DNA from 2 places in the Alteromonas sp. ABE4_545 genome. Region 2 is predicted to be linked to the other one. Evidence: predicted binding sites of a transcription regulator. Region 2 holds the regulator's gene; the other holds the start of a gene.

Region 1 (7,972 bases), on a different contig from region 2:
CATCAAAGTCAGACATGTAAAAGCTTTTATAAATTAATAAGTTTGTGACGAATGGCCAAATGCGTTAATTCAACATCTGTGGTTACGCCTAACTTTTCAAACATCCGATAGCGATAGGTGTTCACGGTTTTAGCAGAGATATTCAATTTACAAGCAATATCCGGTACCCGTTCACCTTTGGTTATCCGCATAGCAATGTCTAATTCTCTGCCGGACAACTCTGCAAAGGGGTTTTCTTGCTCGGGATTAATCTTGCCCATAGCCATGTTTAACGCAATTTCTTGCGGTAGATATCGTTGACCCGAGGCCACTTTGTGAATGGCATTGATCACTTCGTTTGGCTCGGCGTCTTTGGTAATAAAACCAAACGCACCCAATTGCATTACTTGTGATGGTATCGGCTCGTCTTTTTGCATCGACAAACAGATTATGCGAATACCTTCATCAATACGTAAAATTTGGCGAATAGCCTCAATACCGCCCATCCCGGGCATATTTACGTCGAGCAATACAACATCTGGCGATTGCTTTCGACAAAAACGTACCGCCTCTTCGCCATCTTTCGCTTCTGCGATAACAGAGAAGTCGGCGACATCTTCTAAGATACGACGAATACCATTTCTCACTAGGTCATGATCGTCGACTAACAAGATTTTGATCACGCTAACACTCACTTCTAATAATTATATGGACTACATCTTCAATTCAGGCGGTTTACCTAAATGAATGTGGTAACTCCGACGCAATCCTGTGCCTGCGGATAGGACTAACGGGGTTCACATGGCCCCTGTTGTTATCCTTCTAATTTCAACACTTATTTGTTTAAGTCGCAACGACAACTCGGCGCATTACATTACTCTTGCTTATGCAAAATTTCCATAATAAATGCGAATTATTAAGAATAACTGGTTGCTATGTGAGCGTGATCAAAAAAGCGGTTAACTATAAGGCAATATCAGGCGCGTTAACCGTTCTTAGCGCGTCAATACTTAACCATTGCTGCCAGCTTATTGGGTTATCGTTCTCTCTGTGTTCGGTAATCGGAAATTGACTTTCAGCGATACCACCAGTTACCTGCTGTACATTATGGTTAACAGATAGGCGGTCACGGGATAAGTGGTTATGGGTTAGTTCAATCATGGGAGTTCCTTGTCTTTATTGATGGTGTTTATGCGCATAGCGTTGATGAATCTCAACGCAGCGACTCTATACTATTACCCATTGCACAAACTAATAACTGAACCAAAGCGAAGAAAAAGAACAGGTTATCTAACCTGTTCACTAATAATCTAGGGTTGCTATGCAAGCGGATTAGAGAAATTCTGTGAAGATTCGCTTTTTACATAGTCAACTGCCACCTGATAACAGGCCGCGGCATTTGATAATCCTCTTTTAATATCGGGTTTAAACGCGCTACGCGCACTATTCACCACAATTTTCAAATGCTCAGACTCTTTTTCAACCAATATATCAAGTAGCTCCGACTGTTCAGCCTGATCGACTAACTGATTTCTTTCGGTGTACCAGTTTTGAGCCTGTTTAAATTTTTCAGACACAAATTGATGAGCAATGTCGTGTTTGCTAGAGAGTTTAATCAATTGCAAACGAATCTGCTTATGCACCGACTGCAAGTCTTGTAGTATTCTCTTAACCAACATTGACTCAACATTGTCAATCGCGTGCTGATAAAATGCTTCCCCTGCTGTGACCAATGCGATAACGCCCCTCACCGCTTTCTCATCTTGTTTTTCACGTGATGAGATGACAGAAGAATAATTGTTTTTCATCGTTTCACCTCAAATATAAAAATCAATAAGTACCTCGCGATTGTCACTTGCGTACTTATTCACTGATGTACCACGTCATAATACAATCAAGACCCATACCAAAAATTAACCCGTTGTTATATATAGTAAAGTTAATGAAAATAGTGATCGCCAGCATGGCTTTCGTGTAAAATTTACCGCTGATACAGTGAAGTTTTTATAGTGGCGAGATTAAACTAAAAATACATTGATCTAACTTTATTAACTGTGCGTATTAACTCAGTTATTCGTTGTTGTTAACGAAAAAACTCAGTATGTTAAAAACCTCTCGTCCTCATGCCTTACATGCATTTTAATGGGTTCGAACAAAGTATGTGGTTTTCGTGAGATATGCACTTGCGGTGCAATAGCGTAAAAGCCGCTTAATAATATGGACTACAGTGGAGTGTTTAACATGTCCAGACCCCGTTTATTTTTACACGTAGTAGATGCTGCTATAGAAAAGGCCTTGTTAAATAGTGAGAAGGTTAAACAATGCCTATTGGTGAAGAGCCACCAAGACGAGCGCTGGGACGAACAACTCACCTACGCCGATTGCAACATCGCCATTATTGAAGAGCACGATTTCAATCGACAGCACGTTGATACATTGCAAGCCCTGAGCCCAGATCTCGAATTCATTTTCCTTAGTAAAGGGTTGCCCAATTCAGATTTAGATAATTTTGTTTTACAAACCGCAGCTTACCACTATCGCACGCCTTACGACTTGGTCCCGATTGACGAAACACTGCAAGATATCCTCGAAGATATTCAACAGCCTACCATTAATGCACAAAAAGTCCGCACCAGTGATTTAGACCAATTCGGATTACTGGTCGGGTCGTCTAAAGCGATGCGTAAGCTATATAGAACGATTCGCAAAGTGGCATCAAGTGAGTCGAGCGTATTGATTATAGGCGAAAGTGGTTCTGGTAAAGAACTCATCGCCAATACTTTGCACCTGTCTAGCCCGCGTAGTGAGCAACCCTTTATTGCTATTAATTGCGGAGCGCTGTCTCCGGAGTTAGTCGACAGCGAATTATTCGGTCACGTTAAAGGTGCATTTACTGGTGCCAACAGGGATCACAAAGGGGTATTTGAGCAAGCCGAAGGCGGTACCCTGTTTCTCGATGAAGTGACAGAGATGCCGCTGGACCACCAAGTTAAATTACTGCGGGTACTTGAAACCGGTGAATACAGGCCAGTAGGTAGCAGTAAAACGCGCATTGCGAATGTACGTATTGTGGCAGCGACGAACCGAGACCCCGCACAAGCGATTGCCGACGAGATTGTACGTGAAGATCTCTACTTTAGATTGTCACAATTCCCCATTAATGTTCCGCCCTTGCGCGAACGAGGCGAAGACATTATCGGGTTAGCAAAGCATTTCTTAGCCTATCGCAACGCCAACGAAGGGCTAGCTAAACACATTAGCGAAGATGCGTTAGCACAAATTGCTAATCATTCTTGGCCCGGTAACGTGCGTGAGTTAAAGCACGTTATTGAGCGAGCCTTTATTCTTGCCGATGATGTGATCACTAGCGAGCACTTAGTGCTAGACGACTGTTTAGAAGTGGCTGAGTCAGAAGCAATGGCCATTCCGGCTGGTGTACCACTGGAAGAAATCGAGAAAACTGCGATTACTGCCACATTAGCCAGTAATCAAGGCAACAAAACAGAAACAGCAGAGCAACTAGGTATTAGTGTAAAAACGCTGTACAACAAACTGGAGAAATTCAAAGAGAGTGGCGAAAACTAACGCGATTTATTTGCTAAATAATGCCTAGAATTTTGGATAGTCTGCCCAGCGTAGACTATCTTTTTCTCTATCCGAAGAAGTAAAACGGTAGAGATCACCCCAACGATGAACCCCAAAAATCCTAAACACCCAAGCACACAACACGAAAAAATGGATGTTGTCGGCGGCTTAGTGGCTGGTGTGTCTCATGAAATAAACACCCCTCTTGGTGTTAATATCGCAAACTGCACGTTATTAATGGAATTACTGAGTGAATTAGATAACGATTTCCAGCAAGGTAAACTCGATGCCGAAAAGTTTCACGAGTTTTTAAATACCTCGCAAGAAATCACCTCTAGCATGCTCAAAAACATGAATCGTGCTGCTAAGTTATTGTCGAGCTTCAAACGCGTAGCGGTAAAACATACAGATGAAGCTAGCCAGTTAGAAAAAGTGAATTTAGCCTCCTTAATGCAAGACTTCATTGACTCACACAGCAAAAACTCCGGCAACAAGAGTTTAGCCTTTGAAGTAGTGATCCCACCCACCATTGAAATTTTCACCTACCCCAGCGTGTTAATTCAAATTCTTACCGCCCTAACTGCGAACACATTGGTACATGGCTTCTCCGAAAACCAAACTACGTGCACGATCACATTACAAGCCGTGCCTGCGGGCGATGGGTATGAGTTCACCTTTTCTGATGACGGCAGCGGAATTGAAGAAGCTGAGCTGTCCAAGGTATTTGAACCGTTTTATACAACCAAGCGTGGCGCAGGTAACCCAGGGCTAGGCTTGAGTATGGTTTACAACCTAGTGAACATGATGCTGGCCAGTCAGGTATATTTTGAAAGCTCTCCCAATAATGGGTTTAGTGTTTCGTTTAAGCTGTATAACTTGTCAGAGAGCCAATGAGTTTTGTTAGGCTTTTGTCTCAAGCAAAAGCCGTGAAACTTATACCTGTTACTAAGAAATATTTTCAACCTGTGTGTGAACAGCTACGCCCCCACACACGCATTTAAATCCATTTTACCAACAATATCAGTAACATAAAAAAACTGGCACGGCGCTCGCTTTATCTAATGTGAAGTTTACTTTTCATTATAAATCCAAGGAGTTCCGTTATGTTGAGATGGGCACTGGCATTTTTACTTATCGCTATCGTCGCCGCTGTTTTTGGTTTTGGTGGTATTGCGGGCGCGGCTACAGGTATTGCGAAAATACTGTTCTTTATTTTCATTGCATTACTTGTCATATCTTTATTAGCAGGTGCATTGCGCGGTAAATCTCCCCGCGTGTAGTTATACATTTACTTTAATTCAATTAATTCAAAGGGAATATTTAATATGAAAATTTTAGAATCACTATCACTACGCGTAATTTTAACGACTTTGTTTATGGTAGTTGCTCTCTCTGCTTGTAGCGACGACTCAGCCGAAGAAGCTGGTGAAGAAATTGATGAAATTGTTACCGACGCAGGCAATGCAGTAGAAGATGCTTGTGAAGACGTGAAAGAAGGCGTTAAAGCAGAAGATACCGATTGTTAATCCCCCTCCCCTGGGAAACGTTGAAACGGGTGGCTATTAAGTCACCCGTTTTTTGTTGCTTATAGGCAACACTGATTTCTCACCCACAAGAAGAAAATATATATTATTCAATAAAAACAACACTTTAAAAGTTGGCATTGTTATCGCATTGCTCTATATGTCTTAAAACCCAAAAGGAGATTAGACATGAAAATTTCAGCGTTAACTCTAGCTTTAGGTTTAACTGTTACTGCCACCACTGCGTTTGCGGGGGAAAGTAACACTTGGGAAGATTCTGCTCGCGATGCATGGATTGATGGTAAAGCAGAAACAACATTGTTGTTGAACACCAATTTAAATTCTTTTGACATTAATACCGATGTCGAAAACGGTACCGTGATCTTAACGGGTAAAGTCGACAATAAGGTAAACAAAGCCCTCGCCGAAGAATTGGTACTGAGCCTAGATGGTGTGAAAGACGTAGACAATCAACTCACCGTCATGAGCGACCTTAAAAAGGACAAATCGCTAACTGATGAATTGAGCGATGCAAAAGTGGCAACCGTGGTCAAAACCCGCTTACTCATGCAATCAGAAGTGTCAGGCACCGACATTGACGTAGATGTTGAAAATGGCATTGTCACATTGAAAGGTACGGTGGCTTCCAGTGCTGAACAAGACTTAGCACTATCGATCGCGCGCAATACCAGTGATGTAAAAAAGGTTGTCGACTTAATTGAAATAGTCGCAGAAAGCTAATCACTTTTTAAACGGCATAAAAAAACCCCGAACATATGTTCGGGGTTTTCTTATGTGGCGGAGAGGGAGGGATTCGAACCCCCGGAAGGTTTAACCCTTCGTCTGATTTCAAGTCAGGTGCATTCAGCCGGACTCTGCCACCTCTCCAAAAACTCAAACTATTTCTTTACTACTTAAGTAATAAAGTCGGAAGCGGTTTGAGGCGCTTCCTCAATAAGTGGCGGAGAGCGAGGGATTCGAACCCCCGGAAGGTTTGACCCTTCGCTTGATTTCAAGTCAAGTGCATTCAACCGGACTCTGCCAGCTCTCCGCTGGAAGTGATGCGTATCATAATGTTATTTTTATTGATGTAAAGCCTTAATTTAAAATTAATGTTCGTTTGCTGGATGATTGAACAATTGGATCAAAATTTGGCTAATCGAGAATAATTTATCACCAACCCTACTCACTTTCTTACTCTGGCGTAAAGAGCAAGACACAAAGGGTTACGATATTTCCTTTACGTACTATTGAAAAAGTGAACCAAAAGCCATACAACTACACTAAATAATAGCGTACTATTTATTTAGTCACTTAAATCCTTTTGGAGGAAACAATGGAACCACGTTCGATGTACTCGTCTGCATCACAAGCGTCTGTGTTGCAAACAAATAAAGTATTGCGCAACACCTATATGCTATTGGCAATGACATTAGCATTTAGTGCTGTTTGTGCGGGTATTGCGATGTTCGCAGAAATTGGCCGAGGTATGTCTTTATTACTTTGGGTCGGTGCCTTCATTTCAATGTTTGTTGTTAGTAAAAAAGCAAATTCAAGCTCGGGTATTTACTGGGTATTTGCGTTAACAGGCTTACTTGGCGCTTCGTTGGGTCATACTCTTAATATGTATGTTGCCTATTTAGGTGCTGGTGTTATCGTTCAAGCACTAGGTGCAACAGCATTGGTGTTCTTTGCACTTTCTGGCTACGTGCTGACCACTAAGAAAGACTTCTCTTTTATGGGCGGTTTCTTAAGTGTCGGTATTATCGTGGTATTGATAGCGGCGGTGGCGAACATATTCTTCCAAGTGCCTGCGGTTCACCTAGCGATTAGCTCAGCCATTGTTTTCTTAATGTCTGGTTTTATCCTTTATGATACAAGCCGTATCGTAAATGGCGGTGAAACCAACTACATTATGGCAACAGTTGCGCTTTACTTGAACATCTACAACTTGTTCGTGTCTTTGCTAAGCCTAATTGGTGCATTCAGCGGCGACGATTGATAAGCTAGCAATAAGGCTAAATTGGAAAACACCCCTTTTTAGGGGTGTTTTTGTATTATGAAAACAACCACAGTTTTAATTACTTCTCCCCCTCACGAAAACGCTCGGATTAACGAAGCCCAAGCTTTTTTGCACGCAGCCATTGCTCAAGGTGTGAATATAGACCACGTGTTTTTTTATCAAGCGGGCGTTTACAATGCCAATAGCGCGCTACAAACCACAGCCATTTATAAACAGTGGTGTGAACTGGCCCAGAATCATCATATCCCCTTACTCGTTTGCGTGACTGCAGCGGCCAAAAGAGGTGTACTCAGTGAAGCGGAAGCGGCTAAACTCGGTGTAGCACAAGCCGCACTGCTGCCGCCGTTTGAACAAGTGGGCATTGCAGACTTTTTTACTCGATTACACGATTGTGAACGCTTGGTGCAATTCTAATGGCAGATATACACATTCTTATGACTAACGCCCCTTATGGCACTATTGACGCCGAAGAAGGCCTAGAATTCGCATTAGCCGCAACCAATTACGGCCATGAAGTGCGAATGTTTTTTATTGGCGATGGCATATTGCAGGTACTCAAAGGCCAGCAAGTACCCGATGGTGAAAAAAGCTTATTGAAACGTCTGAGCGCACTGCCCTTCTTCGATATTGAAGAATGTTATGTTTCTGCGCCCTGCTTGGCACAAAAAGGCTACAGTACGGATGACATTGGTTTAGCCGATATCTCAGTAGTGGGCAATACTGAATTAATGACAAAACTACGTCAATGCGACCATACGGTGACATTTTAATGCTTGTTCTCATTACTCAAACTCAGCCTTCTGCAGCGGTATCATTAACCCTACCGCAACTCACTACCTCTGATGTTGTGGTATGTAAGGGA
Region 2 (7,972 bases):
AAATTTAGAAACAAAACAGTACGAGTTAAGTCATCATGTTGAAACGATTTACACCCCTAGCCTGTAGCCTAGTATTGGGCTGGTTGCTGATTCCACAGGCTGTGGCTGGCGAAGCAGATTTCAAACAACAGATCCATATTAAAGCGGAAGACCAAAATCTGGATGGCGTTACCAAAACGCTTATACTCACGCGAAATGTCGCCATCAGCCAAGGCACTTTGTTAATTAAAGCTGATCGCGTAGAAGTGGTTAAAGGTGAAAATTCAGATGAAGGTTTTGAGGTCATTGTTGCTACTGGGAATCCGGCGAGCTATCAGCAGGATCTGGACAATGGTGAAACCGTATTTGCCAGCGCTAACGAGATCCGCTATGAAGTGGCCAACCGCATATTGACTATGGCTGGCGACGCCAAACTGGATCGCGACACCATTAAAATGACCAGTAATAATATTGTTTTCGACTTAATTAAAGAGCAAGTTCGCGCCGCAGACAGTGAAGGGGTTGAAACCGTACTAAGCCCAGAGTCATTTAACCAGTTGAAAGAAAAGGAACCGGAGCAGTAATGGCAACATTAACCGCGACCCATCTCGCCAAATCTTATAAATCTCGCCAAGTTGTGCGCGATGTAAGTTTGGAAGTATCAACCGGACAAATTGTTGGCTTGCTCGGCCCCAACGGTGCGGGTAAAACCACCACCTTTTATATGATTGTCGGTCTTGTTCCTTTAGACAAAGGGAACATTACCATCGACCAGCATTCACTCACGCATCAACCGATGCATGAGCGCGCTCGACAAGGTATTGGCTATTTACCTCAGGAAGCGTCTATATTTCGTAAACTCACCGTGTATGAAAACATCATGGCGATTTTACAAACACGCAAAGCGCTGACAAAAGCCCAGCGTGAAAGCGAAGCTGATTCACTACTTGATGAATTTAACATCAACCATATACGTAATAGTACAGGGATGAGTTTATCAGGGGGCGAACGCCGCCGAGTAGAAATAGCACGGGCACTTGCCGCCGATCCCAAATTTATTTTGTTGGACGAACCATTTGCTGGTGTTGATCCTATATCGGTTAATGATATAAAGAAGATAATCCAACACTTGCGTGATCGAGACATCGGAATTTTGATTACCGATCATAACGTTAGAGAGACGCTGGATGTATGCGAAAAAGCTTACATCGTGAGCCACGGAGAGTTAATTGCACAGGGTACTGCCGAAGACGTTTTGAGTAATCAAAAAGTGAAGGATGTATACCTAGGTGAGCAATTCAGGCTATAGTTAGGGTATCAAAGGAATATTTGTCTAACCAGCTACTACAGGTTAAAGCGTATTAAGATAAGAAGTAGATGAAGCCATCTTTACAACTCAAATTCAGCCAACAGTTAACGATGACGCCGCAGCTCCAGCAGGCGATCAAGCTGTTGCAGCTTTCCACTCTAGACCTCCAGCAGGAAATTCAGGAAGCGCTGGACGCTAACCCATTACTTGAAGTTGAAGAGGGTAGCGATTTCGACAACCTAGAGAAAAGTAACTTAGACAAGCTTACTGAGGGTGAGTCGACGACGGTGTCTTCTTCAGACAGTATTGAAAGTGGTGATGCGCTAGAAAAAAACGAACTGCCCGACGAACTGCCTATCGACAGTACATGGGATGAATACTATTCGGCCTCATCAGCGCCCGCATCGTCGTCTTCAAGCAGTGACGATGAACACGTTTATCAAGGCGAAACAACAGACGATATTCAAGCGCACTTATTGTGGCAAATGCGTCTCACGCCATTCAGCGACCTCGACCGCGCTATTGCCATTGCCATCATTGATTCCATTGACGAATCTGGTTATCTCACTTCGCCTATCGAAGATATTCTCAACAGCATAAATGAAGACGAAGACCTAGAAGAGCCTGTCGAGCTTGATGAAGTGGAATGCGTGCTTAAACGCATTCAGATGTTTGACCCAATCGGTTCTGGCTCGCGCTCACCTCAAGAGTGCTTGATGGTGCAATTGAAGCAATTCTCGCCCGACACGCCTTGGCTTGCCGAAGCCAAAATGCTGATTCAAGAGTACACTGACTTACTTGGCAGCAAAGATTATCGAACCTTAATGCGTAAAACGCGTCTGAAAGAAGACGAGTTACGCGAAGCTATGCGACTGCTCCAGAGCTTAAACCCTCGCCCGGGCAGTGCGTTAGTGACAAAAGAACCCGAATACGTGATTCCTGACGTATCGGTAGCGAAAAAGAACGGCCGTTGGAGTGTTGAATTAAACCCCGACAGCCTGCCAAAACTGAATGTGAATCAGCAATACGCAGCCATGAGTCGAAACTCGAAAAGCAGCAGTGATTCCCAATTCATTCGTTCTCATATGCAAGAAGCCAAATGGTTTATAAAAAGTTTGGAGTCGCGCAACGAGACATTGTTAAAAGTAGCGAACTGTATCGTACAACAACAGTTAGGTTTCTTTGAACATGGGCCAGAAATGATGAAGCCTATGGTACTGAACGACGTAGCTGAAATGGTGGACATGCACGAATCTACGATATCGCGTGTTACCACGCAGAAGTACATGCACACACCTAGAGGTATTTTTGAACTGAAATACTTCTTCTCTAGCCATGTTGCCACTGAATCGGGTGGTGAATGCTCTTCAACGGCTATTCGTGCATTGATCAAAAAATTGGTGGCGGCTGAAAAGCCAGCTAAACCGCTCAGCGACAGCAAGATTGCTCAATTGTTGGCCGACCAAGGCATTAAAGTAGCCCGGCGGACAATAGCAAAATACCGGGAATCGTTATCGATTCCACCGTCTAACCAACGCAAGAGCTTAATTTAATTAAGCTGCAAACCAAAAGGAAGACGACTATGCAAATAAACCTTACTGGTCATCATATTGAGATCACAGATTCTTTGCGTACTTATGTCGATACCAAGTTCAGCAAACTTGAGCGTCATTTTGATCATATTTCTAACGTGCACGTGATATTAAATGTTGAGAAACTCAACCAAAAAGCCGAAGCCACGATGCATTTGAGTGGAGCAGAAGTATTTGCTTCATCTGAAAACACCGATATGTATGCTGCGATCGATAGCATGGTCGATAAACTCGACCGTCAAGTGATCAAGCATAAAGAAAAGCTTAAAAAACACTAATTAAGACAGCATGGATATTAAAGCCATTGTTAGCCTGAACCGCACCGAGTGTGCGGTTCAGTGCAATAGTAAAAAAAGAATTCTCGAAATCATTAGCGATATCGCCGAAAAAACGACCCCAAATGTCGACAAAGTAGACGTACTCACGGCCTTATTAGCACGTGAAAAAATGGGTAGTACAGGTATTGGTAATGGTATTGCGCTCCCTCATGGTCGGCTTCCTGGCTTGGACAGAGTCATTGCCATTATTGTCACCAGCGAACCTCCCATCCAGTTCGATGCTATCGATAATAAACCCGTCGATATCTTTTTTAGTTTACTGGTTCCTGAAGAACAAACCGAAGGCCACTTACAAACCTTGGCCACAATTGCCGGTAAACTGAGCGATAAAGACACCGTAAAAGCCATTAGAAACGCCACTAACGGCGATGATATTCTTACCGCACTAGGCGAATAGTAGCGTAAAGCGATTTAGGGAGAAGCGCATTGAAACTCATCATTATTAGTGGCCGCTCAGGTTCAGGAAAATCGGTCGCATTACGCGCCCTCGAAGACTTAGGCTACTATTGCGTCGACAATATTCCCGTTAATCTTTTGCCCACCCTCACACACACAGTGGTTGACGAATACGACCAAGTGGCCGTGAGTATAGACGTTCGCAATCTGCCTAAAGACCCGAACGAACTGGTAGAAATACTCGATTACCTGCCAGCGTCTTGGTCAATGACAATCGTGTATATCGACGCCAGTGATGACATTCTGGTGAAGCGCTTCAGCGAAACTCGCCGTTTGCACCCTTTAGCCAAGCTCAATAAGTCGCTGTCAGAGGCCATACAAGCAGAAAAAGCCTTGTTAGCGCCGATAGCCGAGCGCGCAGATTTGTATTTAGACACAGATAAACTGTCAATTCATCAACTCGCCGAACTCATTCGTGAGCGTATTTTAGGAAAGAAAAGCTCTCGCTTAGTGTTGGTATTTGAATCCTTTGGTTTCAAACATGGCATTCCCAAAGACGCAGACTATGTTTTCGATGCGCGATTTCTACCCAACCCTCATTGGGAGCCCGACCTAAAACACCTTACTGGTCTGGATGCTCCTGTTGAGGTATTTCTTGGGTCGCAACCCATAGTGACAAAGTTTATTTGGCAAATTCAGAATTTATTAACCACGTGGTTACCGCATTTAGAACGCAATAACCGCAGTTATGTCACTATCGCTATTGGGTGCACAGGAGGCCAGCACCGCTCGGTTTTTGTTGCCCAAAGCCTAGCGAAAAACTTCAGCGACATACATCCAGATGTTCAAATTCGCCACCGAGAGTTGAATCAATAATGCGTATTGAAAAAACCGTCACTATCGTCAACAAGCTAGGATTACATGCACGAGCAGCGACTCAACTGGTGCAATTGGCCAACCAATTCGATGCTCAAATTATGCTTCACAAAGGCGATAAACAAGCCAACGCCAATAGTGTATTAGGGTTAATGATGATGGAGAGCCATCAAGGCGAGCAAATACTCTTAGTCAGTGAAGGCCCCGATGCTGAAGCTGCGCTCGACGCTGTGGAAGCGCTCATTGCCGGTCGGTTTAATGAGGCTGAGTAAAACACTCAGCCCCACCCTATTTACTCCAATTTAATGTAATTGCCTGAACACGAGCTATTAACCGCCAGACCGTCTTCTTGAGCACTCAGGTTAATCCCCAAGCGACAACGTTCGACCACTTCTACCCAGCGTTCATTCAAGTCACTATCGAGAATAATCAACAGAGAACGTTGAGAGGTTGCTCGCAGTTTAGCAAGTAGCACCAAATACGGCACATCTTCGCTAACAGTCATCGGCATCACTTGCACCGATGTTAAATAGGAATACTCACACAGATTCTCGAATTGATACTTTACCTCATTGTTCTGACTCAAGCGCAATACACAAGATTCAGAATCCGCGACTGACCAGTCCTTACCTTGCCAACTAAAATATTGTGGAGTGTCGTCGCTATCTAACCGTGACCATTGATAGAGGTTTTCTGTATCACCGTCCATCATGCGTATTGGGTACGCTTCAACATTATTGCGTACTAATACACGTGGCTCCTGAGCCGCTTCAATATCAGCGTAAGAGTTCACACCTAGTAAGGTCGCGATACCACTTGCACTGAAAATAGCGGCAATAGTCATGGTAATGAACACACCTTTTGGTACTTGCCAGTCCCATTTTTTTACGCGCATAAACTTACACACCACAAAGCTCACTATGGCGGTAACCGCGCCCCAAAACACGGCGACAAAGGGAAGTAGGAAATCGCCGATGGCATGCGTTGAACTGGGGCGCCCCAACTGCGCCACAAGGTTTTGCTGAGTATGAAGGCTAAAGTAAATAAAGCTGGCCACGATCAAACTGAGAGACACGGGCAAATGTTTTAATAACGATGTTGATTTCACGACATTCTCCTTGAGTTGATTCAAGCCCTGCGCTTGATAACAGGGCTATCAGTCTTATTCCTTAGTAGGTTTTGATGTATTCACGCCCTGTCTCCTAACTCGCTTTTTCGAACAAAGGTGTAATTAGGGTGGAATCGATGGTGACGACTTCTTGGGTCAGTTGGTACTCATGTAAATATTCGGCAATCGTGGTGAACGTGGCGGTTTTCACTTTGCCAGGATGGTCATTCAAACTCACACCACTGGAAAACATACTGCCAAGAGAAAGTTTAAACCGGCTCATATGAACAGGTTGAGCGTCAAAGTACGCTTTTGTATTTTGTTTTAACCTCGCTTGATCGGTTGTGTCGTAAATTGCCGAATTGATCAAGTCTAACGTGTATTCTGTGCAATTTTGGCGTTCAGACGTGTAAGGGCTAGCAATCACAGAATAATAAGGTACGTGAAGGGTACGGGCTTTTTCACTAGCAAGTAACGCGACCAGTTTGTGCTGAAGTTCAGGGGTAGGAATAATCACACCTGCTTTCAGTGCTTTCGCTCCCCAGAAAAAATCTACCGGATAATCCGTAACTAAGTCGCTTATCCCCGGATCTTGAGCGCGTTGATACAAATTGTGGATCGCATAGCCGTATTCCGTCTCACCGCTATCAGTTTCAATCGCCGAATACACAGCGATAGCAGTGTGGGTATATTGAATCCCCTTTGGTAAATCTTCGGTTGGGCGCCCTTGTCGCGCAATAATAAAAGCATATGCGCCTTGCTCTGCGGCATAACGTTCCACACGTTTAGCAAAGTTCACAATTTCTTCCGGCTTGAAAACCGCTTCCTGTGGTGCCTGACTACCTGCTTGGGCGAAAGACGCCCAAGCTAAACAACCGATAAATAGTAACTTTTTCATTGTTATATCCCTCAACAGTGCCGCAATAACGTTAGTCGTTCACCGTGGTTTGATTAATGATGACCTGATTCGGCGAGGGGTCGCAGGTAATCACTTTATCTGTGATTGGCAGTGGTTTTGGCTTTTCAGAAGCCTGGTGTAAATCCTTCATCGCTTCATGGCTGACATGAGCAACAGATACCGCCGTGCCTCCTACTATTAACACCGGTACGGCAACGGCCGCACTTGCTACAGAAGCCGTGACTTTTGAGGCTTCAATACTGGCTAATACGCTGTGTTTACTTGCTTGTCCAGAATGATCCACAGAGTCATCTGCGTACAAAGGCTGACAAAAAGCGGCGGTGATCAATACAGTTGAAATTAACTTTTTCATTGCTAGTTCCTTTTAATGAAGACGCTATCAACTTAGAAAAAGGATTAATATTTGTAAACTTCGATGAAAAATGTAGTATAAATCACCACCAAAGGTATTAAATATTTATACTTATGAGCCAAATTAAGCACATTACTGCGGTACTCAAACAGTCACTTAGGGAACAACAACTCACCTATAAAGACGTTGCGATTGCACTCGATTTAAGCGAAGCGAGTATCAAGCGCTGTTTCTCTCATCACAATTTTTCCTTGGAACGATTAGAGGAGATTTGTGGGCTGATGAAAATGGAATTGACCGACCTATTCGCCAAAGCGCAAAAGCAAGGACAGCGCATTTCACAGCTCACTGCCGAGCAGGAAGTTGAACTACTACAAGATCCTAGGTTACTACTGGCTGCTGTTTGTGTTCGCGACGGCTGGAAGTTTGACGAACTGATTTCTCACTACCAAATCGAGCAACACGAAGGAATACGGTTGATGGCTAAGTTAGACAAACTGCGTTTAATAGAACTATTGCCCGGTAATGACTATCGCTTGTTGATTGCACAGGACTTTCGCTGGATCCCCGGTGGCCCGTTAGAGCGGTTTATGGAAAAAGAGGTAATGGTGAAGTTTATGGACCCAAAGAAAAACGAGCCTTGGACATTTCGGTTTTACTTACGAGGGCGATATTCAGACTCTTCCGTTGCCATTATTCAGCGCCGTCTTAATCAACTCACTAAAGAAGCGGCTCAGCTCAGTGAAGAAGACAACTTATTACCTATCGATGAACGTAAACACATGGGCTTGCTCATGGCTATGCGCCCATGGGAGCCATCCCTGTTTGAAAATATGCGCCGGAACAGCTCCGAGTAGTCGATAAAGCCGGGCTAATAAAACTGGTGGATCTGTTTATTTTCACCTAACTCATGTAACCTATACGTCTGTTTTGTCAGTCTTTCATAGGTGTCATGTGGCAGAAGCGCTTGAATCAAAACACACTCAAGGTCAGCTCCACGAAATCAATCGGGCACTATCAGAAGGGCGATTCGTCTCGGTTCGTAAATTCCTACACGAAATTCCCCCTAGTGATGTAGCCTTGATCTTAGAATCGAGCCCAAC

What was found. Region 2 encodes sigma-54, which starts transcription at its own class of promoters, with help from an activator protein. Its sites were predicted from a motif close to GTTGGCACGNNNNTNGNNT; they were not measured.
Region 1: ACXAH6_RS17595 (DUF1328 domain-containing protein) is a predicted target of sigma-54. The motif match lies at 4,601-4,619, and genes of this name have one in related genera.

The regions. Positions count from the first base shown of each region.
Region 1 is NZ_JBSWYY010000029.1:3,105-11,076, forward strand. Features, by position in the region: gene uvrC (excinuclease ABC subunit UvrC) at 1-16, opposite strand, end outside; gene uvrY (UvrY/SirA/GacA family response regulator transcription factor) at 27-662, opposite strand; gene ACXAH6_RS17575 (hypothetical protein) at 943-1,140, opposite strand; gene ACXAH6_RS17580 (hypothetical protein) at 1,299-1,787, opposite strand; gene ACXAH6_RS17585 (sigma-54 interaction domain-containing protein) at 2,221-3,564, shown strand; gene ACXAH6_RS17590 (sensor histidine kinase) at 3,670-4,458, shown strand; gene ACXAH6_RS17595 (DUF1328 domain-containing protein) at 4,668-4,844, shown strand; gene ACXAH6_RS17600 (hypothetical protein) at 4,890-5,090, shown strand; gene ACXAH6_RS17605 (BON domain-containing protein) at 5,277-5,828, shown strand; tRNA gene ACXAH6_RS17610 (tRNA-Ser) at 5,884-5,975, opposite strand; tRNA gene ACXAH6_RS17615 (tRNA-Ser) at 6,047-6,138, opposite strand; gene ACXAH6_RS17620 (Bax inhibitor-1/YccA family protein) at 6,424-7,089, shown strand; gene tusD (sulfurtransferase complex subunit TusD) at 7,147-7,524, shown strand; gene ACXAH6_RS17630 (DsrE family protein) at 7,524-7,880, shown strand; gene ACXAH6_RS17635 (hypothetical protein) at 7,880-7,972, shown strand, end outside.
Region 2 is NZ_JBSWYY010000006.1:55,930-63,901, reverse strand. Features, by position in the region: gene lptC (LPS export ABC transporter periplasmic protein LptC) at 1-67, shown strand, start outside; gene lptA (lipopolysaccharide transport periplasmic protein LptA) at 36-563, shown strand; gene lptB (LPS export ABC transporter ATP-binding protein) at 563-1,288, shown strand; gene ACXAH6_RS07890 (RNA polymerase factor sigma-54) at 1,357-2,841, shown strand; gene hpf (ribosome hibernation promoting factor) at 2,871-3,158, shown strand; gene ptsN (PTS IIA-like nitrogen regulatory protein PtsN) at 3,169-3,615, shown strand; gene rapZ (RNase adapter RapZ) at 3,645-4,490, shown strand; gene ACXAH6_RS07870 (HPr family phosphocarrier protein) at 4,490-4,762, shown strand; gene ACXAH6_RS07865 (hypothetical protein) at 4,783-5,598, opposite strand; gene ACXAH6_RS07860 (DUF2145 domain-containing protein) at 5,693-6,496, opposite strand; gene ACXAH6_RS07855 (hypothetical protein) at 6,528-6,869, opposite strand; gene ACXAH6_RS07850 (helix-turn-helix domain-containing protein) at 6,983-7,726, shown strand; gene mgtE (magnesium transporter) at 7,824-7,972, shown strand, end outside.